Regions from separate parts of the Streptomyces sp. NPDC090119 genome, predicted to be linked through region 4. Evidence: riboswitches for the same ligand, from Rfam matches in the RefSeq annotation. Region 4 holds a riboswitch; each other region holds the start of a gene.
What was found. Region 4 has a riboswitch for cobalamin ahead of ACIPPM_RS07500 (cobalamin biosynthesis protein). Riboswitches for the same ligand answer to the same signal wherever they lie in the genome.

Region 1 (5,772 bases), on a different contig from region 4:
TGCCGTACCGCGCCTTCCACACCGCGGCCGAGGAGGCGCGCTACGACATCGAGCGCCTCACCGACCGCTACGGCCTCGGCTACGAGACCGTCTGCCACCGCCTCAGCACCCTCCAGCGCCCCCGGCTGCGCGGGGTGCCGTTCTCCTTCGTCCGGGTCGACCGTGCGGGCAACATGTCCAAGCGGCAGTCCGCCACCGGGTTCCACTTCTCCCGCGCGGGCGGCACCTGCCCGCTGTGGAACGTGTACGAGGCGTTCGCCGCGCCCGGCCGCATCCATGTTCAGATCGCCGAAATGCCCGACGGGCAGCGTTACTTGTGGACCGCCCGCGCACTCACCCGGCACCGGGGCGGCTGGGGCGAACCCGGCAAGACCTTCGCCATCGGGCTGGGCTGCGAGATCCGGCACGCCCACCGGCTCGTCTACTCCGACGGGCTGGACCTCGCCAGCGGCTCCGCCGCCACCCCCATCGGCATGGGCTGCCGGGTCTGTGAACGCCTCGACTGCCCCCAGCGGGCCGCCCCACCGCTCGGGCGCGAGCTGCTGATCGACCAGAACGCGAGCACGTTCGTCCCGTACCCCGTGGCCGAGGACACGGGCTGAGGACGTGGGGCCCGCCGGATTCGGCGAGCCCCACGGTCGGGCTCAGGCCCCCCAGCGCAGGGCGATCGTGTCGCCCACCGCGATGCTCTTGCCACGGGTGGCCGAGGCGAACGACGAACCGTCGACGCTCACCTTCCACGTGTTGGAGCCACTGTTCGCCTTGCCGTTGAGCGAGGTGATCTGCCCCGTGCCGGACGACGGCGTCACACCGCCGGCACAGCCGGAGGGGGTCGCCGCACCGGCCGCCGCGTCGAGGACCGCGCCGAGGGTGGTCGTGGTGCCGGTCGGGGTGAGGGCGACCGAGCAGACCTTCAGGTTTCCGGCACCGTCGTCCACGGTGACGGCGAACGAGGTGGCCGTCCCCGCGGTCAGCGACCCCTGCGCGACCCACTGCGAAGCGCCCGAGGTGACCGGCACCGGGGGAGTGGCGGTGAAGCCGCCTCCGGCGACCGCGCGCAGGCCGTCGATGGACGCGTACGCCTGTGGTGACGTGTCGCTGGGCAGGTACTTGAAGCCGCCGCCGGGGTTGAACTGCTGGCTGATCAGGAAGTCCACCGGTGTCTTGCCCTTGGAGGTGAGGAAGTCGCCGGTCTGGGGGTTGATGCCGCAGGCGTTGAGGCCGGAGACGGCCCAGCCGTTGGAGTCGGTGTTGACGCCGAACATGGCGTTGAACGCACCGGTGTTGGCGACCAGCTTCCCCTTGAGGAACGCCTTGGCCTGCGCGATGTCCGTGTCCGTGTTCGGCACGCCGGAGACGCACAGCGCGGCCATCGCGGCGCCGGTCATGTCGATGTCGCTCGTGGCGCCCAGCTGGGAGGGGTCGCCCTCGGCCTTGCCGTAGTTCCAGCCGCCGTCGTCGTGCTGGTTGGCGCGTATCCGGGTGATCAGGGAGTCGCGCAGCGCCTGGGGGACGCGGGGCTGGGCGGACGTGGTCCTCGCGCCGCCCAGGGCGAGGGCGGCGAAGACGGTCCCGTTGAAGTTGGCGGACGGGCCGAAGTAGCCGGGCTCGGCGGTCTGCCAGTACCGGTAGACGTCGGCGATCAGATTGCGGGAGGCGGAGACACGGGCGGGGTCGATCCCGGCCGCGTAGGCGTTGAGGGTGGCGCGCTCGTAGTCGGTGACCACGGGGGAGGCGGACGGCCAGGTGCTGGTGGCCAGCAGGTTTCTGTAGACCGTTCTCGCGTTCTTGGTCGTGTCGCCGCCGGGAGTGACGTCCACCGCGGCGGTCCCGGCCGCGGCGAAGGCGCTGAACGCCCACTCGTTGGACAGGCCCGAGCCCGCGTACGAACCGTCCGCGGCTTGCAGCGACTTGAGGTAGGCGACGCCGTTGGTCTTCGAGGTCGCGATCTGGGCCGGGGTGGCGGTGGCCGCCGCGGGCAGCGCGGTCAGCGCGAAGGCGCCGCATGCGGCGGCCGCGGTGAACGCGGCGCGACGGACGGACAGGGGACGGGGCATGGCGTGCTCCAGGAATAGGGGGACGCCGACCGGCCCGAGCGGGTCCCTGACGGGTGCACGCGGCGGGACATGGCCGCCGTCCGGGACGCGTGGACCGACTTCCAACCAACCTGTGCCGTCTGGGCATTCGGGCTCGGGGACGGTCGATCCGCCCCCACACCGCTGCGCGTCAGCCCCGGACTCCCACCGGGTTCCCCCACTCGGCAGGGCGGGACAGTACCCGACGCGTGCCCGATCCCGCCACAGTGCCACCGCCTTGACGGGTTCTGTGAACTCGTGCTCCAATCCGCCTGCTACGCAACGCAGTTCCAGGGGAAGCCGGTCGAATTCCGGCGCTGACCCGCAACCGTGGGCCCGATCCGTCGGGCGAGCCGGAATGCCTGGAGCGTGATCCACAGCAACAGACGCCGTCGCGGACTACGGCGTGGTGCGACCCGCCCAGCCGCCCGGCTCACCGCCCCGGCCAGGGGCGTGCGCCACGTGTTCGTTCCCCCGCCTCGGCCACACACCGAGGGGGCCGTGGTGAGGACCATGGGGAGCACGCACGCACTGGCACGAAGATGGCCGAGAGCTATGACGGCCGCGCTGTCCGCGATGCTCGTCACCGCCGCCACCTGCCTCGCCTTCCTGTCCACCGCTCCGCCCGCCGCGGCGGCACCGGTCGGCGACTGCACCGGCACCAAGGGCGCCGTGGTCGCGGTCGACTTCAAGCCCTTCGGCGGCAAGGTCGAGCGAGGCTGCGACACCACCCCCACCACCGGCTACGCACTCCTCCACGACGGGGGTTTCACCACCACCGGCACCCAGCACGACGGCCCCGCCTTCATCTGCCGCATCGGCTTCGGCACCTTCGGCTCGGGCACCCAGTACCCGACCCCGGACCGGGAACCCTGCGTGCTCACCCCGCAGGCCACCGCCTACTGGTCCTACTGGACCGCCTCTCCCGGCCAGGACGACTGGACGTACAGCCAGTACGGTGCGATGGACCGCAAGCTCAAGGACGGTGACGTCGACGCCTGGGTGTACGGCGGCACCGACATCGGCGGCACCACCGGCAGGCCCGCCTTCACCCCCGACGACGTACGCGCCGGTGGCACGACCATCCCCGAGCCCGGCGAGCCCACCGGGGCTCCCGGCACCGTCGGTGTGGCCGCCGCCGCCACCTGGCTCAAGGGGCGGCTGACCGACGGCGAACGCGTCGTCGACGACGGCGCGGAGAGCCCGAACTACCTGCTGACCGTGGAGACCGGCTACGCGCTGGCCGCCGCCGACGGCAGGGGCGCCACCCTGGACAAGGTCACGTCCTTCCTGGCACGACACGTCGCGGACTACGTGACCCCCGGCGGCACGGGCCGGACGCCCGAGACGGCGGCCGCCGCCCGGCTGGCCCTGCTCGCGGAGTCCACCGAGGGCGACCCCCGCGACTTCGGCGGCCGCGACCTGCTCGCCGACCTCACCGCGCACGTGTGCACCGCCGCCGCACCCGCCGACGGATGCACCGCGCGAGGCGACTTCCGCGGCATCGGCTACGCCGACGAACAGGCCCGCGCGGTCCTCGCGCTGCTCCGGGCGGGTCACGAACCCCCCGCCGAGACGGTGGACCGGCTCACTCAGGTCCAGTGCAAGGACGGTGGCGTCACCAGCATCCTGATCCGGCCGGGCGAGAACTGCGACGGCGACGCCGCCACCACCGGCCTGGTCGCCCTCGCCCTCGAGAAGGCGGGCGGCCACACCGCCGCCGTCACTAAGGCCCGCGACTACCTGATGAGGAACCAGCGGGACGACGGCGCCTTCCCCGGCTCCACCGGCTCGGACACCGGCGACGTGATCGCCACCTCGTACGCCGCCCAAGCACTGCGCGCCCTCGGCCGGATCAACCGGGCCAACGCCGCCGAGGGCTGGCTCTCCCGCACGCAGCTCGCGGACGGCGGCTTCGGCTTCGACCAGGACGCCACCGACTCCACCCTCTACGCCACCCCGGTGGCCGTCCTCGCGGGCGCCCGCACCGACCTGACGGCACTCACCACCAAGAAGGCCGAACCCACCACCCCTCCGCCGACCACGACCGAGCCGACTCCCAACCCGACACCGGGCAAGGGCCCCGACCTCAAGCGGGGCGTCGCCTACCTCACCGGCGCGGGGCAGCTCACACAGGGCCGGTACTACCCGACCGGCACCGGCTCCGGCCGCGCCGACTTCGGCCTCACCATCGACGGCGCCTACGCGCTCGCCGCCACCGGACTGGACAACGCCGGGCTGCGAGGCATCGTCGACTTCCTCGACCACGGCGGCAAGGACGGCGAGGGCCGCACCGTCAGCGACTGGACGGGCATCGGCACCCAGTACGCGGGCGGCGGTTCGATCGGCAAGACCGCGCTGCTCGCCGAGGCCGTGGGCCGCGACCCGCGCGACTTCGCCGGGCACGACCTGATCGCCGCCCTCGACAAGGCCGTGTGCGCGGCGCCCAGCACGGCGCCGGACCGCTCCTGCGCCGCCGAGGGCGCCTACACCTACGCGCCCTCGGTCTTCTCCCAGTCCCTTGCCGTCATGGCGCAACTGCGCGCCGGGGAGGCGGAGGCCGCCCGGTCCCCGATCGCCTACGTGGAGAGCCTGCAGCGGGACGACGGCGCGTGGCCGAGCCTGATCCCGCCGACCGGGGACGCGGACGTCGACTCCACCGCCATCGCCGCGATGGCCCTGGACCTCGCGGGCGGCGACCGGGCCGGCCAGGCCGTCGACAAGGCGCTGGGATGGCTCGCCTCGAAGCAGTTGGCCGACGGCGGCTTCCCCGGCGCGGCCGGTGACTCGGTGAACTCGGCCGCGCTCGCCGTACAGGGCCTGTCCCTGGACAAGGCGGAGTACGGGGACGAGATCTCCCGGGCGCTGAAGTTCCTCGCCTCGCAGCAGAACCCCGACGGCGGCTTCAACGTCGCCAAGGAGGGCCAGCGCGGCTCCGACCTGCGAGCCTCCACCCAGGCCGTCGGCGGCGCCACCGGCGTCTCCTTCGGCACGCTGAAGCGCAGCCTTGACGGCACGTCGGCGCAGCCCACCCCGACGGCTAGCGGCGGCGGTGCGCCGCAGATCGTCACACCCGGAGACACGCCGGGCGGCGGTCCGGACGCGCCGACCACCGTGGACGCGAACGGCGATGCGGGGGACGGCGTCCTCGCCTCGACCGGCGTACAGGCGGGCGCGCTCGCCGGGATCGCCGCGCTGCTGTGTGCCGTCGGCTGGCGCACCGTCGTCCTCGCACGGCGACGTACCGACGCACTGGAGAAGCGATGATCACCGGACGGTTCCCGCGCGCGCTGGCCCGGCTGGTGGCCGCGCTCGGCCTGACCGCCGCCGGGCTCGGCGCGACCGTCGCCCCGGCGGCGGCCGACCCGCAGGCGATGGGCCGCTGCACCACCACCTCCGGGGTGGTCCTCGCCGTGGACTTCAGCCACTGGGGCGGCCCCGTCTACCGGTCGTGCGGCACCACGCCGACCACCGGGTACGAGCTGCTCAACCAGGGCGGCTGGCGCACCACCGGCACCGGTCACGACGGCCCGGCGTTCATCTGCCGCATCGGTTACAGCGGATACCAGGGCGGCAGGCAGTACCCGACCGCCGCCCAGGACGACTGCGTGCTCACCCCGCCCGCCTCCGCCTACTGGTCGTACTGGCACGCCGACCCCGGCGCCACGACCTGGACGTACAGCCAGCTCGGCGCCAT
Region 2 (5,772 bases), on a different contig from region 4:
TCGCCGGTCTGCGGGAACGAGCCGATCGTGGTGGTCGGCAGCAGCGGCAGCCCGAGGTGGGCCCGCTGGGCGGCCGCCCGCTCGGGGTACGGCTGGGCGCGGCGGGCGTCCGCGTCCGTCACGGCCTCCGCGCGGGCCCGGACGGCCGGGTCACGGGTGATGGGGGAGCCGGTGCGGGAGGCCAGGTCGGCCCGGTTCGCGGCGAGTTCGGCGGCGATCGCGTCCGTGCCGCGCGCCAGCCCCCTGGCCAGGGTGACGATCTCGGCGGTCTTCTGCCGGGCGAAGGCCAGCCAGCGCAGGATCTGCGGTTCGATGTCCCGCTCGGGGGCGGTGTCCAGCGGCACGTGCAGCAGGGAGCAGGAGGCGGCGACGTCGACCCGGTCGGCCAGCCCGAGCAGGGTGCCCAGGGTGGCCAGGGACTTCGACAGGTCGTTGACCCAGATGTTGCGACCGTCGACCACACCGGCCACCAGCCGCTTGCCGGGCAGCCCGCCGACCGCGGCGAGCGCGTCCAGGTTGGCGGCGGCGGCCTCGGTGAAGTCCAGCGCCAGCCCCTCCACCGGCGCCTTGGCCAGCACCGGCAGCGCCTCGCCGAGACGGTCGAAGTAGGAGGCGACCAGCAGCTTCGGCCGGTCGGTGAGCGCGCCCAGGTCCCGGTAGGCGCGCTCGGCCGCGTTCAGCTCGGCCGGGGTACGGTCCTGCACCAGCGCGGGCTCGTCCAGCTGCACCCACTCCGCCCCGGCCGCGCGCAGATCGGCCAGCACCTCGGCGTACACCGGGAGCAGCCGGTCCAGCAGGGTCAGCGGATCGAAGTCGGCGGGGACACCGGGCGCGGGCTTGGCCAGCAGCAGGTAGGTCACCGGACCGACCAGCACCGGCCGGGCGGCGAGGCCCAGCGCGAGGGCCTCCTTCAGCTCCGCGACCTGCTTGGCGGAGTCGGCGGAGAACACCGTGTCCGGGCCCAACTCGGGCACCAGATAGTGATAGTTGGTGTCGAACCACTTGGTCATCTCCAGCGGCGGCACGTCCTGCGTGCCGCGCGCCATGGCGAAGTAGCCGTCCAGCGGGTCGGCGGCGACGGCCGCCCGGTGCCTGGCCGGGATCGCGCCGACCATGACGCTGGTGTCCAGCACGTGGTCGTAGTACGAGAAGTCCCCGGTCGGGACCTCGTCGATGCCCGCCTCGGCGAGCGCCTGCCAGTTGGCGCGGCGGATGCCCGCCGCGGTGGCCCGGAGGGCGTCGGCGGTGACGCGGCCCTTCCAGTAGCCCTCGATGGCCTTCTTCAGTTCCCGGTCCGGGCCCTGACGCGGGTAGCCGTACACGGTGGACCGTGCTGCCGCGGCTGCGGACTTCGGTGTCACGGAGATCTCCTTCACGAGATGAATCCCTGAGGTCCCGGCGACGGGACGAGCACGTGAAGGGGTGACGACCAGGCGGCCCGGCCCGCGCGACGCGGTGGTCCGTCCCTATGCGTACGCCGACCCGCCCTCGAGGTCACCGGAACTCCGTACGCGAACGGGTCGCGCACGGGCAGATGGCAGGTCTTCGGACTCACGGGCGCGTCCTCACCAGGAGGACACCTAATGGCCGTCGCTTCCCAGGTCCGTGCGTCGGACCCAGTGCGTATGACGGCGGTCGTTCCCGTTCACCGCTGCGGGGCAGTCCCGGATTCCCACCGGGTTCCCTCTTACGACACCCCGTCTGGCGGACGGGGCGAACCAGCTGCACGGTCAGCCTACGGGCCGTGACCGCCCGCCGCCGGTACCGTCCGGCATTCGGATGGTGATCCGGGCCACGCGCATCGCGCTCACCCCGCCGCCGGGCCCAGTTGGGCCAGGGCCGCCGTCACCAGCGCGGCCGTGCCGGTGTCCAGGGTGAGGCGGACGCTGGGCAGGAAGCGGGGGGAGTGGTTGTTCGGCAGGCTCCGGAACTTCTCCGCCGGGCCGGTGCCGGGGGCGGCCGCCCACTGGGTGGGGCCGACCGAGCCGAGCATCCAGTAGGCACCCCGGATGCCGGGACGGCCGTGCAGATGGCCGCCCGCGCCGGTGAGCAGCGGGAAGTCCTCGGTCGCCGCGGAGGCGGGCCAGCCGGTGACGCGGGCGGCGCCGAACGCCCCCTGGTGGGCGGCGCGGACGGCCGCCGTGACACCCGGATCGGGGCGGGTGACGCCGGAGCGGGCCAGCTCGCGCACGGTGACCCGGGGCGGCAGCCCAGCCGACGCGGCCTCCGCGCGCACCACCCGCTCCACCGCCGCCGTGCCCCGCACGAGCGCCGCCTCCGAGAGGGCGCGGACGGTGACCCGCAGCTCGGCGCGGGTGGCGATCACGTTCCCCGAGCGCCCGGTGTCCCCGGCCCGCAACGAGGACGCGGTGACCACCAGCCGCTCGGCCGGGTCCGTCTCGCGGGCGGCGACGGCCGGGAGCCGGGTCACCGCACCGGCCGCCGCGAGCAGCGGATCGGCCGTCAGATGCGGGGTGGCCGCGTGCCCGCCGTCCCCCTCGAACACCACCTCCAGCGTCACACTGCCCGCCATCAGCGGCCCGTCCGCGTGCGCCACCATTCCTGCCGGGAACGCGGCGGTGTGCTGGGCGAGGACCACGTCCGGCGCGGTGATCCGGTCGTACAGGCCGTCCTCCAGCATCGCGCGGGCACCGCTCAGCGTCTCCTCGGCGGGCTGCCCGACGACCAGCAGGGTGCCGCGCCAGCGGTCCCGGTGCCCGGCGAGCCAGCGGGCGGCGGCGGCCGCGCACGCCAGATGGGCGTCATGGCCGCAGGCGTGCATCACCGGCACCGGCCGCCCGTCCGGGCCCGGCGCGGTCGCGGTGCTGGCGTACGGCACGCCGGTCTCCTCGGCCACCGGCAGCGCGTCCAGCTCGGCGCGCAGCAGCACGGCCGGGCCGTCGCCGTTGACGAGTTCGGCGGCGACCCCGTGGCCGCCGACCCCGCGCAGCACCCGGAAGCCGTCGGCCGTCAGCCGGTCCGCGAACGTGGCGGCGGTGCGCTCCTCCGCGCCGGACAGCTCGGGGTGCCGGTGCAGGTCGAGATACAGCTCGGCGGTGGACGCCAGCAGGGCGTCCAGACCGGGCGGCACACCACCGCCCACGGTCACGGACGGACGGGACTGGTCGCTGCTCACGGCGGGGACTCCAGAGGGTCGTCGTACGGGGGTGTCAGCGAAGTGACAGCCATCGGTAAGGGAGTTGGTGTCGGACGCGCGTAGAAAGGGAGATGTCGGGGGGACGCTCCTCCGGCTGGTTCAGCGCACCACCGGACGGGGCCGTCCCGGCCGGCCGCAGGTCACCTGACCCGGAAGGAGCCATCATGGCTGACAACAACCTCGCCTCCCTCGCCCAGGAGATCCTGGACCTGGAGTCGGAGACCTTCGAGATCACCGACTACTCGGACGCCAGCGAGGTCATGCTCGGTTCGTCGACGAGCTGTTCCTCCACCAGCACCTGCTCCAGCACCACCAGCACCACCTCCTGCACCGCCTGACCCAGGCGTTCGCACCCACGGTCCCCGGCCCGCCACGGCGCGCCGGGGACCGCCGGTGTGCGCGGGCCCCTTGACGGCCCGCGCACCGACGAGCGGTACGCCTGCCCCGCTCACGGGAACGGATGCGGCACCCGCCGCAACTCCTCCTCATCGAGCGGCGCCGGGACCATGCCCGCCCGGTACGGCGCGGTACGCAGCCTCGGCATGGTGAGCGCCCGCTGCCTGAGCCAGCCGAAGTCGATCGGCAGCAGCCCCGGAGCCAGCGTGGCGACCGTGCGCAGCCCCATCCGGCGCTGCTCGGGAGTGGTCTGGTCGACGGCGATCACCTCGCACCCCGCCTCGCCCAACAGGTCCCGCACCAGCAGCAGATCGTCACGGAGGTCCCCGGTGCGCGGCCGCCGCTCCTCCCACCCGGCGAACAGTTCCTCCAGCGGGGCCGTGCGGGGCGGCTTCAGATAGCCGGTGGCGTGCACGCGCATCGCGGGCAGCCCGAACAGCGCCGCGTGGTCCGGGAGCCGCTTCACCAGGTCGAAGTCCTCGGCCATGGAAGCGAGTTCGGCGGGCCGCTCGGCGACCTGGCCGGGCAGGTGCGGGATGTAGGTGAGGATCTCGGAGACCGCCGACTCCACGGCCGTCTCCGGGTCGAAGGACGCGCCCGCCGCGAACGCCAGCGAGCCCGGCGCGTCGTCGCGGCGCACCGCGAGCCCGGTGACCACGGGCACCGGCAGGTCCACCCGGTTGTCGAAGACGTGCACGTCGTAGCCCTGGAGCGCGGCCCGTGCCACCATCGCGCGCACGCTCGGCGAGCGCACCGAGTCCAGGTCGATCTCGGGCAGTGGCAGATCGCCGTACCAGCCGAGCAGGAAGGCGTCCCGCTCGATGAGTTCGAGCAGCCCGAAGAACACCGCCTCCTCCCAACTGCTGCCGGTGGCACAGCCGTTGGAGCATTCGAAGACGAAGTTGTCGGCGGCCGTGCCCGCGCTGTAGTAGACCAGCCGGGCCGGGACCAGCACCGGGCGGCCGTCCCGCAGCGACCAGCCCGTCACCCACGGGATCGGCCGGGCCGGGTCGAAGGGCTCGACCATCGGGTCCTCGGCGTAGGTGCGCGGTCCGTACAGCCCGCACGTACGCGGGTCCAGGGCGCGGTCGCCCAGCTCCTCCAGGGAGGCCGTCACCACCGGGGCGCGGTGTCGGCGGTGGGTGCCCGCGTACCGTTCCAGGCCCTCCAGGAAGGCCAGGTCGCGGCTGTCGGCGAAGGAGTTGGCCTGGCCGCTCCAGGTGACGTCGGTGAGACCGGCGTACCCCCGCATGAAGACGCTGCCCGCGACCGGCGCGGTGGTGGGGGAGGTGACGTCGATCCAGGTGCCGCCGCCGAGCACCCCGCACACCGGGTTGGCCAGCGCCTTCACCGGCAAAGGATGGTCCGACGCCCGGCGCAACCGGTAGGAGTCCGGGCGCGGCTTGGGCAGCGGGCCCGGCGCGGGCAGGGTCGCCTCCGCCGCCGCGCGCGCTTCCGCCTCCTCGGCGAACGGACGGCAGTGGGGGCACATCGGTTCCGGCAGCAGCGGGAACGTCCGCACCCGCAGCGTCTCCAGGTCGACCTCGGTGACCTGGGGCAGCTCGGCGTCCGGGCCCTCGGCGGAGTGCCGGGCGGCGCCGGAGGCGATCAGCCGGTGCAGCGACCACACCGCGTCCACCGTGTGGTCCGGCAGCACCGGCCAGACCCCGGCCGCCGTGGTCTCCGTGCCGGTCTCCAGCGCCTCCCGCTCGGTGCGGGTGCGCAGCCGCTGCCGCCGCATCGCCAGACAGGTGCCGCAGGCCGGACCGGCCGCCGCGGTGCCGCCCCACGGGCCGAGCAGCACGGCCTGCGCGGTCAGGTGCACGGCGGCCGGGCCGACAGGGTGCGCGGCCGTGCCGAGCACGTTGCTGTCGCCGATCCGGGAGACGGCGGGCGCGGGCACCCCGGCGGCGGTCGCGCGTGCCGCCAGCCGGGCCTGGAGGTCCGCCCGCGCGGCCTCCAGCGCGGTCATCGTCGTCGTCATGTCCGGTTGCTCCAGCGGAAGATCCGGGTGGCGACCACCCCGAAGACCAGGGCGAACACGGCGAGGCCCGCGCAGTCCAGCGCGATGTCGCCCAGGTCGCCACGGCCGCCCATGGCGTCGGTCAGACCGTCGTTCAGATAGTGCAGCGGCAGCACCTTGGCGGCCGTGCGGAGCCAGCCCGGCATCAGATCGTCCGGGAAGAACGAGCCGGACAGGAACGCCATCGGCACCATCA
Region 3 (5,772 bases), on a different contig from region 4:
CGTACGGGGCTGAAGGCGATCCCCGCCGAGCGGCTGTGGGTGAACCCGGACTGCGGGCTGAAGACCCGCGCCTGGCCGGAGACGCGGGCGTCGCTGGAGAACCTGGTGACGGCGGCCCGTACCGTGCGGGGTGAACTGGGTTAGTCCGACCGTCCGTTCGTCCCGGCCCCGTGGTGGGGCCGGGGCGCGTTCTCTTCCTCAGGAGGTTTCCCGGGTGACCAGTCGGCTGGTGCTCGTCCCGCCCGCGATCGGGGTCGCCCTGCGAGAGGCCCGCTTCTACGACGGTTCCTCGTCCATCGACGAGGCGGGAGCCGCTCGGGCGCGGGCGGCGGCGGGAGCGGTGCCGGAGGCGGCGCGGGTCGTGCTGTCGCCCGGCGCGCGGTGCCGGGAGACGGCCGGGGCGCTGGGGCTGCGGGGCGTGGTGGCGGCTGAGCTGGCGCCGTTGGACGCCGGGCGGTGGCGGGGGCGCGCGCTGGCGAAGGTCGCGGCGGCCGAGGGGGAGGCGCTGGCCCGGTGGCTGGCCGACCCGGAGTGCGTGGCGCCGGACGGGGAGTCGGTGCGGGCGGTGTGCGCGCGGGTGGGGCGCTGGCTCGCGTCGCTGCCCGAGGGCCGTACGGTCGCCGTGGTGGAGCCCGACGTGGTGCGGGCGGCCGTGGTGCACGCGCTGGGGCTGCCCGCCGAGGCGTTCTGGCGGCTGGACGTGGCGCCACTGACCGCGACGGAGCTGTCCGGGCGGGCCGGGCGCTGGAACCTGCGGCTGGGACGCCCGCTCGCGGCCGACTGAAGAGGGCCCCCGGAAGTTTCCGGGGGCCCTTCGGCTCAGTGGGAGGCGGCGACCGCCCGGCCCGTGTCGCGGGCCGCTGCGGGCCGCGGATTCAGCAGCCGCTCGGCCAACTCACCGAAGAGAAGGCCGAATCCGGCCCACAGCACCGTCTGAATGGCCAGCGCGGAGAGGCGGAACCGCCACAGCAGGGTGGCCGGGAAGTCGTGCGGCACCTCGTTGATGACCGGCAGGAAGGTGTACGCCAGCCCGATGGCCACGGCGAAGACGGCCACGGCGGCGAAGGTCGCGTACCAGTTGCCCAGGCGCGGGGCGAGCCGCTTGCCGAGCAGGGTCGCGCCGACCGCCAGCAGCACGCTGAGCAGCATCATCAGGAAGTACAGCGTGGTGCGCTTGCCGATGGTGTCCGGGTCGCCGACCGAGGGCGGGTTCGCCGGGTACTTCAGGAACGGCACGACGTACACGGCGAGCAGCGCGGTGCCGGACAGCAGCAGCGCGGTCGCGCGGGGGCCGAAGCGGCCGACGCGGCCGAGCGCGAAGCAGAAGGCGAGCGCGGCGATGCCGCCGAAGGCGACCCCGTAGACGAGGACGCCGGTGGCCAGTCCGGCGGTGGACTGGAGCGAGCGGGAGACGACTTCGACCTCGTGCTCGTGGGAGTGGTGGCCCTCGAAGCTGATGGCGCTGTCCACGCTGGGCTCGCCGAGGAAGTACGCGGCGATCAGGGCGAGCACTCCGGCGCCGAGGCCGGCGAGCATGCCCCGCACGAGGAGGTTTCTCACGGTTGCGGAGTTCATGGTGTGTGCGGCGTCCCTCGCGTCAGTGGCAGGGGAAACCGAGCAGGTGGCGGGCGTCGTGCACCCACTCGTGGACGTCCGTGCCGTTGAACACGGAGGTGGCGCCCTGCTCGGCGCCGACGAAGTACAGCAGGACCAGCATGAGGACGCCGAAGAAGACCGCCCAGGGCGCTATCTCCTTCAGCGGCAGGGTGGCGGGAGCGGCCGGGTTTCCGGCGGTCGGCTGAGCGACGGTCTGCGCCATGGCAGTACCTCCTCTGGGAGTTCGCGTCCCATCTCGGTGGTGCACAGGACGACGGCCACGGGTCTGACTCGCGCGCCCCCTTGCGGGACCGCGCACACAGTGGCGCGACCGTGCCGGTTTCCCACCGGCTTCCGTTTCGCCGTCGTCGATATCGCCCCGACGGTACCGCGTGCGCTCTGCCTGGCCAAGACCACGCACCCTCGGGTGATCTTCCTCTCCCGAAGGTGCGTCGCCGGGGGTGCGGGTCAGAAGTCGTCGGCGCCGTTGCGCAGTTCGGTCGTCCAGTAGCCGGTGAGCGTCTTGGCGGGGTCGACGGCGAGGCCGCCGCCTGCCGACGAGTTCACCGCGATGACGGTGGAGTCGCCCTGCAGCACCAGCTGGAACGCGTTCACCACCTCGTTGTCCTCGTCCACTCCGCCGTCGGAGAGCTTGACCAGGACGAACGCCGGGTCACCGGGGTTCAGCACCGTCGGCACGGCGGGCTTGCTCTTGGCCACGGACGGCACGTCCTGCTTGTGGCTCTCCAGGAACTGGATGTGCGGGAAGCTCGCCATCTCGCACCGGTGGCCGGAGGTGTTCCGCGCGGTGAGGATGATGTGGGTGTAGGGCGGCCCGTCCTGGCGCTCGGAGCTGACCTTGACGTCCTGGGCGCGGCAGAGGGGGGTGGCGGCGGTGCCCTTCTTGGCCGCGGAGGAACCGGTGCCCGTCTTGTGCGCGGTCCCGACGGCGGTGCTGGTGCCCTTGGTGGCGGTACCGGTGTCGGTGCTCGTACCGGCCGCGGGCGCGGAAGCGGTGGCGGAGGCAGCGGCGGAGGCCGTGTCCTGGGCGACCGGCGCGCCCTCGGCCTTGGTGCCCTCGCCGCTCTGGCAGGCGGTCAGGGACAGGGCGAGCGCGGCGGAGGCGGCGACGGAGAAGAGGGCCGTGCGGCGCGATGCGTTCATGATGATTTCCCCCGGGAGGTGAAACGTCGACAACGGCCCTTTCCGGCCGCCGGTCAGCCTCTGACCTGCTGACATCCCCACTCTCACCGCCGCCGCTCACGTCCCACTGACGTCCGGCTGACGCCCCTCTGACGGCGGCTCCCGCTACGAGTCCTCCCCCGCGAGCCTGCGTACCGCCGCCTCGTGCCGCTTCCGGTGGTCCGCGCGGCCGCTGACCCGTAGCAGGACCTCCAGGGCACGGACCGCTCCCTCGTCGTATCCCGTGGACTCCGCCTCGTCGGCGGCGCGTTCCAGGAGGCGGAGGGCTTCGGGTTCGTCGCCGAGGGCGAGGTGGGCCTCGCCGCAGACGGTGTGGAGGAGGGAGGTGCGGGCCGCTTCCTCGTGTTCGGGGCCGAGGTCCAGGGCCGTGCGGGCGACGCGGAGGGCCTGTTCCGGGGCGCCGGAGGTGAGGTGGGTGCGGGAGAGGTGGAGGAGGGCGAGCATCTCCGTGTGCGGGTTGCCCTCCTCGCGGGCCAGGGTGGCGGCTCGGGCGCAGTGGGTGCGGGCGGCGTCGAGGTCGCCCTCCGCGGACTGGACGACGGCCAGGTTGATCAGGGCGGTGGCCTCGCCGAGGCGGTCGCCGGTGCGGCGGGCCAGGGCGGGTGAGGGTTCCAGGAGGGTGCGGGCGTCCGCGAGGCGGCCCTCCTCGCTCAGCACCCAGCCGAGCAGGGTGCGGACGCGGGACTCGGCGTAGGGGTCGGCCACGGTCTGGGCGCACTCCAGGGCCGTGGACAGCAGCGGCACCCAGTTGTCCCGCGAGCGCCACACCACCTGCGGCCACTGGAGGAGGATGATCCGCCAGGCCCGGTCGTCCAGCCCGGCGGCCCGCGCGGCGGTCACCGCGCGGGCCAGGTCCTCCCGTTCGGCGGCCAGCCAGCCCATCGCCTCCGCCCGGTCGGTGAAGCCCCGTACGGCGGACGGGCGTCGGAAGTCGGCGGGCAGCGAGAAGCAGGGCTCGCCGCCCGGCTGGGCCGTCTCGGCGGCGGCCAACGCGGTGGCGATGTAGTGGTCCAGGACGCCGGTGAGCGCCTGGAGGCCGCTCGCGGGGTCGAGGTCGCGGGCGTAGAGGCGTACGAGGTCGTGCAGTTCCCAGCGGCCGGGCGCGGTCTCGGTGACGAGGTGGGCGGCGCCGAGCCGTTCCAGGGCGCGGGCGGCGGCCGGCGGGTCGGTGCCGGAGAGGGCGGCGGCGGTGTAGGGGTCGAAGTGGGTGCCGGGGTGGTGGCCGAGCCTGCCGAAGTGCTGCACGGCCTCGCCGGGGAGGTGCTGCAGGGTCAGGCGGAGTGCGGCCGGGACACCGGTGTCGTCGACCGCGAGGTGGGCCAACCGGCCGCGCTCGTCGGCGAGTTCGTCCGCGAGGTGGGCCAGGGTCCACTGGGGGCGGCCCGCGAGCCGGGCGGCGGTCACCCGGAGGGCGAGCGGGAGTCCGCCGCAGAGTTCGGCGAGCCTGCGCGCGGCCACCGGTTCACCGAGGACGCGTTCCTCGCCGAGGACGCCCGCGAGGAGTGCGGTGCCGTCCCGCGCGTCGAGCGTGCCGAGCGGGACGGGACGGGCCGCGTCGGAGGCGATGAGCCCTTCCAGCCGGTGGCGGCTGGTGACGACGGTGACGCAGTCGGCGCCGCCGGGCAGCAGGGCGCGGACGGTGGCGGAGTCGCGCGCGTTGTCGAGCACGACCAGCAGGCGCAGCCGGTCGGTGAGGGTGCGGAACAGTGCGGCGGCGGCCGCGGCCGACTCCGGTATCCGGCGCGGCGGCACGCCGAGGGCGAGCAGGAACTCGCGGAGCACCTCGGTGACGGACGGCTCGCCGGTGTCGCTGAAGCCGTGCAGGTCGGCGAAGAGCCGTCCGTCGGGGAAGGTGTCGGCGTTGCGGTGCGCCCAGCACAGCGCGAGGGCGGTCTTGCCGACCCCGGCGGGCCCGGTGACCAGGCACACGGGCGCCTCCCCGGCGGCGGCCCGGCCGAGCGCGGCGAGTTCCGGGCCGCGCCCGTGGAAGCCGCGGGGCGCGCGGGGCAGCAGGTCGGCGTGCGCCTCGGCGGGCACGAGAGCGGGGCGCGGTGCCACGGGCGGCCGCACCGGTTCGGCCTCGGGCGTCGGACGCGCGGCCAGCAGCTCCGGTACGGGGTCGCCGCGCAGGATCAGCCCGTAGGCGTCGGCGAGTTCGCGGCCGGGGTCGATGCCGAGCTCGTCGGCGAGGAGTCTGCGGGTGCGGTGGAACCAGTCGAGCGCCTCCGACTGGCGGCCCGCCTGGTACAGGGCGGTCATCAGCGCGGCGGACAGCGATTCGCGCAGCGGATGCGCGACGGCCTCGGTGCGCAGCACGGCTGCCGCTCGGTGATGCTCGCCCAACCTGCCGTAGGCGAGCGCCAGTTGCTCCACGGCTGCGAGCCTGGACTCCTCCAGGGAGTGTGCGGCGGCCTGGAGCGGCGGTCCGGCGAAGGCGCCGCCGAGGGCGGGGCCGCGCCACAGCGCGAGGGCGTCGCCGAGCATCAGCACGGTGTCGGCGGGGTCGCGCTGTTCGCGGGCGAGGGTCAGCAGTTCCTCGAACCGCTGGGCGTCGAGCAGGGTTTCCGGCAGCCGCAGGGCGTACGCGTCCCCGGCGGTGAGGAGTTCGACGCCGTACGCCTCCGCGTCGCCCTCGGCGAGCAGGGCGCGCAGCCGGGACACATGGCCCTGGATGACGCTCCGCGCCTGGCTCGGGGGTTCGTCGTCCCACAGGCAGGCGGTCAACCGGTGCATCGGCACGGGGGTGTTGGCCGACAGCAGCAGCGCCGCGAGCACGCTGCGGCGCTTGGCGGGGCCGAGCGGCAGTGGTCCCCGGCGGGTGTCGACGGAGACGGTGCCGAGCAGCCGGAACTCCACGGGTCGGTCCTTCCGAGGGCGGCCATGGGCGGCCGGTACGGGAAAAACAGCAGCATATCGGGGGGTTGTCCGGCGCTCGGCGGGGGTTTCGCGCCATGGCCGCGCCGCGCCTTGCGT
Region 4 (5,772 bases):
GGTGAAGTTGGACATCAGCGGGACCGCGCACACGGCGACCCGCAGCACGTCCTCGCCGTGCGGGGGAGCGACGGTGGATTCCCGCACGGTCCCGCGCAGGGACACCCGGAGACCGTCCTCCTCGTCGATGCCGAGCCCGTGCCGGAACGGCAGCACCCCGTAGGTGTGCCGCCCGGTGAGGCCGCGCAGCATGTCCAGGCCCGGTTCCAGCAGCGAGACATCGCCCCGGAACTTGTTGACCAGGAACCCGGCGACCAGCGCCTGGTCCTCGGGGGAGAGCAGGGCGACCGTGCCGAAGAAGGAGGCGAACACCCCGCCCCGGTCGATGTCGCCGACCACGAGCACGGGCAGCCCCGCGCCCCGCGCGACGCCCATGTTGACGATGTCGGTGCGCCGCAGATTGATCTCGGCGGGCGAACCCGCGCCCTCACAGATCACCGCGTCATACGTGCCCCGCAACTCCTCCAGGCACTCCAACACCGTTCCCAGCAGCGCCTGTTGACGGCCACCGTGATACCCGCGCGCACTCAGCTCACCCACCGGCCTGCCCAGCAGCACCACTTGGCTGCTGCGCTCACCACCGGGCTTGAGCAGTACGGGATTCATCAGCGCGGTCGGCTCGGTGCGGCACGCCTGTGCCTGCATGGCCTGCGCCCGCCCGATCTCCGCGCCCTCCCGCGTCACGAAGGAGTTGAGGGACATGTTCTGCCCCTTGAACGGCGCCACCTTGACGCCCTGCCGGACCAGCCACCGGCAGATCCCGGCCGTCACGACGCTCTTGCCCGCGTCGGACGTCGTCCCCGCGACCAGCAGACCACCGCTCACCTGCCCCGCCCCTTCCCGATGAGGCGCGCGGCGACGGTGACGCCGAGCGCGAGCATGCCGACCCGGCGGGAGAGCCGTACGGCCCGCCCGATGTCGGAGACCTGGACCGGCCGCCCGGTGCCGTTGAGCACGGGCCGGTGCTCGACGCGGCCGCCGTAGGACAGGGTGCCGCCCAGCCGGACGCCGAGCGCGCCCGCGAACGAGGCCTCCACCGGGCCCGCGTTGGGGCTCGGATGCCGGTGCGCGTCCGCCCGCCAGGCCCGTACCGCCCCGCGCGGGTCGTCCCCGGCGAGCACGGCCAGTACGGCGGTCAGCCGGGCGCCCGGCCAGCCCGCGACGTCGTCCAGCCGGGCGGAGGCCCAGCCGAAGCGGCGCAGCCGCGGCGACTTGTGCCCGACCATCGCGTCCAGCGTGTTCACGGCCCGGAAGCCCAGCAGTCCGGGCACCCCGGCGACCGCGCCCCACACCAGGGCGCCCACCACGGCGTCGGAGGTGTTCTCCGCGACGGACTCCACCACGGCGCGCGCGATCGCGTCGGCGTCCAGCGCCTGTGGGTCGCGCCCACATAGGTGCGGCAGCCGGGCGCGCGCGGCCGTGAGGTCGCCGCGCTCCAGGGCGTCGCCGACGGCGGACGCCTCACGGGCGAGCGAGGTACCGCCGACGACGGCCCAGGTGGCGGCGGCGGTCAGCGCGGCGGAGCCGGTGAAGGAGGGGCGTACGGCGCGTGCGGCCACCACGCCGAGCGCGGTGACGCCTCCGGCGCACACCAGGGTGTGCAGCGTGCCCCAGCCGCGGTGGTCGTGCCACAGCGCGCGCTCCACGCGCCCGGCGGCCCGCCCGAAGGCGGCGACGGGGTGCATGCGCTGGGGATCGCCCAGGAGGAGATCACCGAGGAGTCCGGCGGCGGCACCGTACGCGTACGAGCGATCGGCGCCCATCGGCTAGCTCGCCGTGGGCGTGCCGGTGTTCCTGGTGCGGGTTCTCGGGCGACGGCCGGGCATCACGGTAGTCCTCACTCAGGGTGTCCACGCCCTGGTTCGACGAGACCGGCGACGAGAGTTCCTGGCTTCCGGGGACTTCTCCCCGGTGACAGTGGCGGGACCGCGCCGGATTCGCACCGGCTTCCTCTGCTGTCGCCGTACATGGCCCGCGAAGTCCACCACGTGCCCGGAAGGGCCGTCAACCTGCCTGTGACCTGCGGGAGAAGAGTGTGTGGAGCCCCACACCGGCACCGGTGGTAACAGCGGAAACCCCGCGGCCCCATCCGCCTCGTACGGGCGTGGCCCGGCCCCCTACAGGCCCCCGGCACCTGTCGGGCCGGCACCGTGGCCTCCGGCAGCAACCCCCGGTTCTTCCGCGGCTGTGTCGCCACTGGGGTGGGCTGCGAGGCGGCGGGCTTCCGCGGTGACCTCGGCATCGACCTGAGCCACGGCTCTGTCGCCGTATTCGAGGATGCCGTACTTGTCGTCGAGTTCAGCGAGGCGTTCCGTCAGGGCCGGCTCATGTCCGTGGCGCTGGTGCATCCGGAAGGCGAACTCCCGGGGCGTGAGCTCTCCGGCGAGCACGCGGCGTGCGAGGGCCCGGGCGGCGGCTTCCTGGCCGGCTTCGTCGGCGAACGGATAGAAGGTGAGGCCGAGTTCGTCGAGTGCTTCGGGAAGCAGGTGGGGGACGTCGTAGTCCGCCTCGGCGCGGGTGCAGGCGGCGAGAATGCGCAGGCCGGGGGTGTCGAGTCCGGCGACGAGCGCACTACAGGCCGCATCGACGACATCGCTCGCGCGGACGTCCCCCGCGCTCCACAGAGCGGCATGGTCCTGGAGAGCGAGTGCCGCTGCTTCGGTCGATGTCACTCGGCCATGATTCCCCTCGTGCGACGTCCCCGTCGAGCAGATTTCAGCGAAGGTGCTGTGGAGCGGCCTGTTCCAGCAGGGATGGTGCGAGGTCCTCCGTACGGCTGGTCGACCCGGAGCCGTTCCGGCGTGGCGTCCTGTCCCCGCGGCGGAGCACCGCCGTCGCCGGACCCGAGCCCCCTCACGGGACAGCGCGGACCCCCGCACGACACATGCCGTGCGGGGGTCCGCGTGAAGTGCGGGTGCTAGGCGACGATCAGGTAGAAGCCGTACGCCACCGCCGCCGCGCAGGCGGCGAAGCAGACGTAGGCGCCGGTCACCGCGAGCGGGGCCGAGCCGCCGGTGGCCACCGCGCGCTCGCGGCGGGCCAGGCCGTTGACGCCGAGGGTGAACAGGCCCACCAGGGCCACCGTGACCACGAGGCTGACGCCGAAGACGGAGCCGAGGGCCGCCCAGTCGATCTTCATCGGGATGTTCCTCCAGTTGCCGGGTGGTCAGACCCGGGCGGACGGCGCGGTGGTGGCGGGGGTGTGCTCGGTCGTACGGGACTCGGCGGTGGCGGCCGGGATGGTGGCCGTCAGGTCGTCCGCGACGATGCCCACGGGGGGCGGCGTGACCATGGCCATCGCGGTGGTCACCACACCGGCCGGCTCGACGTACTCCTCGGTCGTGACGTGGGTGTGGTCGATGACCTCGCGGCGGGAGATCTTCCAGATGGCGAAGCTTGAGCCGATCAGGAAGAGGGCGACGAGCCCGGTGCCCCAGTCGCCCAGGCCGGTCACGGCCTCGGCGCCCGCGCCGACCAGCGCGGCGGCCGGGAGGGTCAGCGCCCAGGCGGCGAACATCCGGGTGGCGGTGGACCAGCGGACCACACCGCCCTTGCGGCCGAGGCCCGCACCCATCACCGAGCCGGAGACGACATGGGTGGTGGAGAGGGAGAAACCGAGGTGCGAGGAGGCCAGGATGGCGGTCGCGGCGCTGGTCTGCGCGGCGAAGCCCTGACGGGGCTCCAGGTCGGTCAGGCCCTTCCCCATGGTGCGGATGATGCGCCAGCCGCCGATGTAGGTGCCGAGCGCGATGGCCAGACCGGCGGAGAGGATCACCCAGGTGGGAGGGTTGGAACCGGGGGCCAGCGCACCGCCCGCGATGAGCGCGAGGGTGATGATGCCCATGGTCTTCTGCGCGTCGTTGGTGCCGTGCGCCAGGGAGACCAGACCGGCGGAGGCGATCTGGCCCGCGCGGTAGCCCTTGCGGGTGGCCTCGCCGTCGCCCTGGCCGCCGACGCGGTAGGAGAGGCGGGTGGCGAGCATCGTGGCGAGACCCGCCACGATCGGCGCGGCGACCGCCGGGAGCAGCACCTTGGTGACCAGCATGTCGCCGTGGACGGCGCCGAAGCCCGCCGAGGCGACGGTGGCGCCGACGAGGCCGCCCATCAGGGCGTGCGAGGAGCTGGAGGGCAGACCCACCAGCCAGGTCAGCAGGTTCCAGAGGATCGCGCCGGTCAGGGCCGCGAAGATGACCTCGGGACGGATGCCGGTCTCGTCGACGAGACCCTTGGAGATCGTGTTGGCGACCTCCACCGAGAGGAAAGCGCCCACCAGGTTGAGCGCGGCGGACATGGCCACCGCGACCTTGGGCTTGAGAGCGCCGGTCGAGATGGTGGTGGCCATCGCGTTGGCGGTGTCGTGGAAACCGTTCGTGAAATCGAACGCGAGTGCGGTTATCACCACTATCGCGAGGATCAGCGAGAAGCTTTCCATGTACCCAGGCAATCGTTCGAGGTCGTTGGCAGGATGAACGTAGGGAACCTGGATGAACGGAAGGTGAACTGGGACGGGCGCCTTGGTGCCGGAAGCGGGAGCCCGGATTCCGGGGGCATCCGGCCGCTCTCGGGGGGCCGTTCAGCGCCCGCGCGCGAAGGCCCGCAGCCGGGTCGCCGAGCCGTCGAAGAGATCCTGGTCACCCGGCAGGCGGCCCTTGGTGTCGTGCTGCCAGAACGTCCAGTACCGCCAGCCGCCGGGCAGCCTGCCGGGGCCGGACGAACCATGGCTGGCGATCCACAGGGCATGGCTGCCGGAGAAGGCGCGGCTGTCGCCGGTGCAGGCGGCCCACCAGTTGGCGGTGGTGTAGATGACCGGGTGGCGCCCGGTCTCCCGGCGGACCTCGTCGCTGAAGGACCTGATCCAGCGCACCATCCGCTTCCGGCTCAGCCCGTAGCACTTGTGGTGCTTGTCGTACGGGTTGTACTCGATGTCGAGCGCGGGCGGCAGCGTCACCCCGTCGGCCCGCCAGCCGCCGCCGTGCCGGACGAAGTACGCGGCCTGCGCGGCGCCGGAGGAACGGTTCGGCAGGGCGAAGTGGTAGGCGCCCCGGACCAGTCCGGCCCGGCGCGCGCCGTTGTACTGGCCGGTGAAATAGGGGTTGCGGTAGGTCGTGGACTCGGTCGCCTTCACGTACGCGAACCGGGCGCCCTCGGCGCGGGCCGACCACCAGTCGACGCGCTTCTGGTGGGAGGAGACGTCGTGCCCCCTCGGCTGGGTCCCACGCAGGCCGGGCCGCGCGTCGAGCGGGGCGTGGGCGGCGGTGAGGGCCCCGGTGAGGGTGAGGGCCGCGAGGGCCGCGGCGAGGACGCCCGCGCGGCGACGGGTCGGGATGCGGTCACGGGCCATGCGGTCCCCCGGCGAGACGTGGTCCAGCGGGCAAAGTGGTCCAGCGGGCAAGAGGGATCAGTGAAAGCCGGGGGAGCGGCAGAAGTGTGACTATTTCTGGCGTTTCTGATCGGTTTCGCTCGTTCGGAGGCGCGTGCGGAGCGCGGAAGCGGGCACGCGTCCGGCCCCCGGCTGGCAGGATCGCCGCATGGCGGAACAGCGGCGGGACCCGGACGACGACGAGGCGCGGACCTGGGCCGAGCTGGTGGCCACCGCCCGGCGGACCGTCACCGACGGGCTGGTCGTCGGCACCTCGGGCAACGTCTCCGCACGGGTGGGCGACACCGTGCTGGTCACCCCCTCGGGCGTGCCCTACGACCGGCTCACCCCCGCCGACATCACCGGCGTCGACCTCTCCGGCCACCAGGTGCTCGGGTCCCTGGTGCCGACCA

Region 1: linked by a shared signal. The riboswitch ahead of ACIPPM_RS05710 (prenyltransferase/squalene oxidase repeat-containing protein) and the one ahead of ACIPPM_RS07500 (cobalamin biosynthesis protein) in region 4 are both predicted to bind cobalamin.
Region 2: linked by a shared signal. The riboswitch ahead of metE (5-methyltetrahydropteroyltriglutamate--homocysteine S-methyltransferase) and the one ahead of ACIPPM_RS07500 (cobalamin biosynthesis protein) in region 4 are both predicted to bind cobalamin.
Region 3: linked by a shared signal. The riboswitch ahead of ACIPPM_RS29365 (CbtB-domain containing protein) and the one ahead of ACIPPM_RS07500 (cobalamin biosynthesis protein) in region 4 are both predicted to bind cobalamin.

Annotation. Positions count from the first base shown of each region.
Region 1 covers NZ_JBIVDK010000001.1:1,247,669-1,253,440, forward strand. The annotation lists gene ACIPPM_RS05700 (short-chain fatty acyl-CoA regulator family protein) at 1-602, shown strand, start outside; gene ACIPPM_RS05705 (hypothetical protein) at 645-2,057, opposite strand; cobalamin riboswitch at 2,179-2,254, opposite strand; cobalamin riboswitch at 2,325-2,460, shown strand; gene ACIPPM_RS05710 (prenyltransferase/squalene oxidase repeat-containing protein) at 2,631-5,342, shown strand; gene ACIPPM_RS05715 (hypothetical protein) at 5,339-5,772, shown strand, end outside.
Region 2 covers NZ_JBIVDK010000008.1:60,779-66,550, forward strand. The annotation lists gene metE (5-methyltetrahydropteroyltriglutamate--homocysteine S-methyltransferase) at 1-1,361, opposite strand, end outside; cobalamin riboswitch at 1,519-1,738, opposite strand; gene ACIPPM_RS29385 (amidohydrolase) at 1,808-3,136, opposite strand; gene ACIPPM_RS29390 (thiazolylpeptide-type bacteriocin) at 3,322-3,495, shown strand; gene ACIPPM_RS29395 (TOMM precursor leader peptide-binding protein) at 3,606-5,537, opposite strand; gene ACIPPM_RS29400 (ABC transporter permease) at 5,534-5,772, opposite strand, start outside.
Region 3 covers NZ_JBIVDK010000008.1:54,199-59,970, reverse strand. The annotation lists gene metE (5-methyltetrahydropteroyltriglutamate--homocysteine S-methyltransferase) at 1-144, shown strand, start outside; gene ACIPPM_RS29375 (histidine phosphatase family protein) at 215-784, shown strand; gene ACIPPM_RS29370 (CbtA family protein) at 820-1,575, opposite strand; gene ACIPPM_RS29365 (CbtB-domain containing protein) at 1,598-1,819, opposite strand; cobalamin riboswitch at 1,855-2,004, opposite strand; gene ACIPPM_RS29360 (DUF4232 domain-containing protein) at 2,065-2,760, opposite strand; gene ACIPPM_RS29355 (BTAD domain-containing putative transcriptional regulator) at 2,905-5,655, opposite strand.
Region 4 covers NZ_JBIVDK010000002.1:24,777-30,548, reverse strand. The annotation lists gene ACIPPM_RS07505 (cobyric acid synthase) at 1-825, opposite strand, end outside; gene ACIPPM_RS07500 (cobalamin biosynthesis protein) at 822-1,763, opposite strand; cobalamin riboswitch at 1,861-1,993, opposite strand; gene ACIPPM_RS07495 (hypothetical protein) at 2,118-2,672, opposite strand; gene ACIPPM_RS07490 (hypothetical protein) at 2,918-3,139, opposite strand; gene ACIPPM_RS07485 (anion permease) at 3,167-4,432, opposite strand; gene ACIPPM_RS07480 (lysozyme) at 4,574-5,341, opposite strand; gene ACIPPM_RS07475 (class II aldolase/adducin family protein) at 5,529-5,772, shown strand, end outside.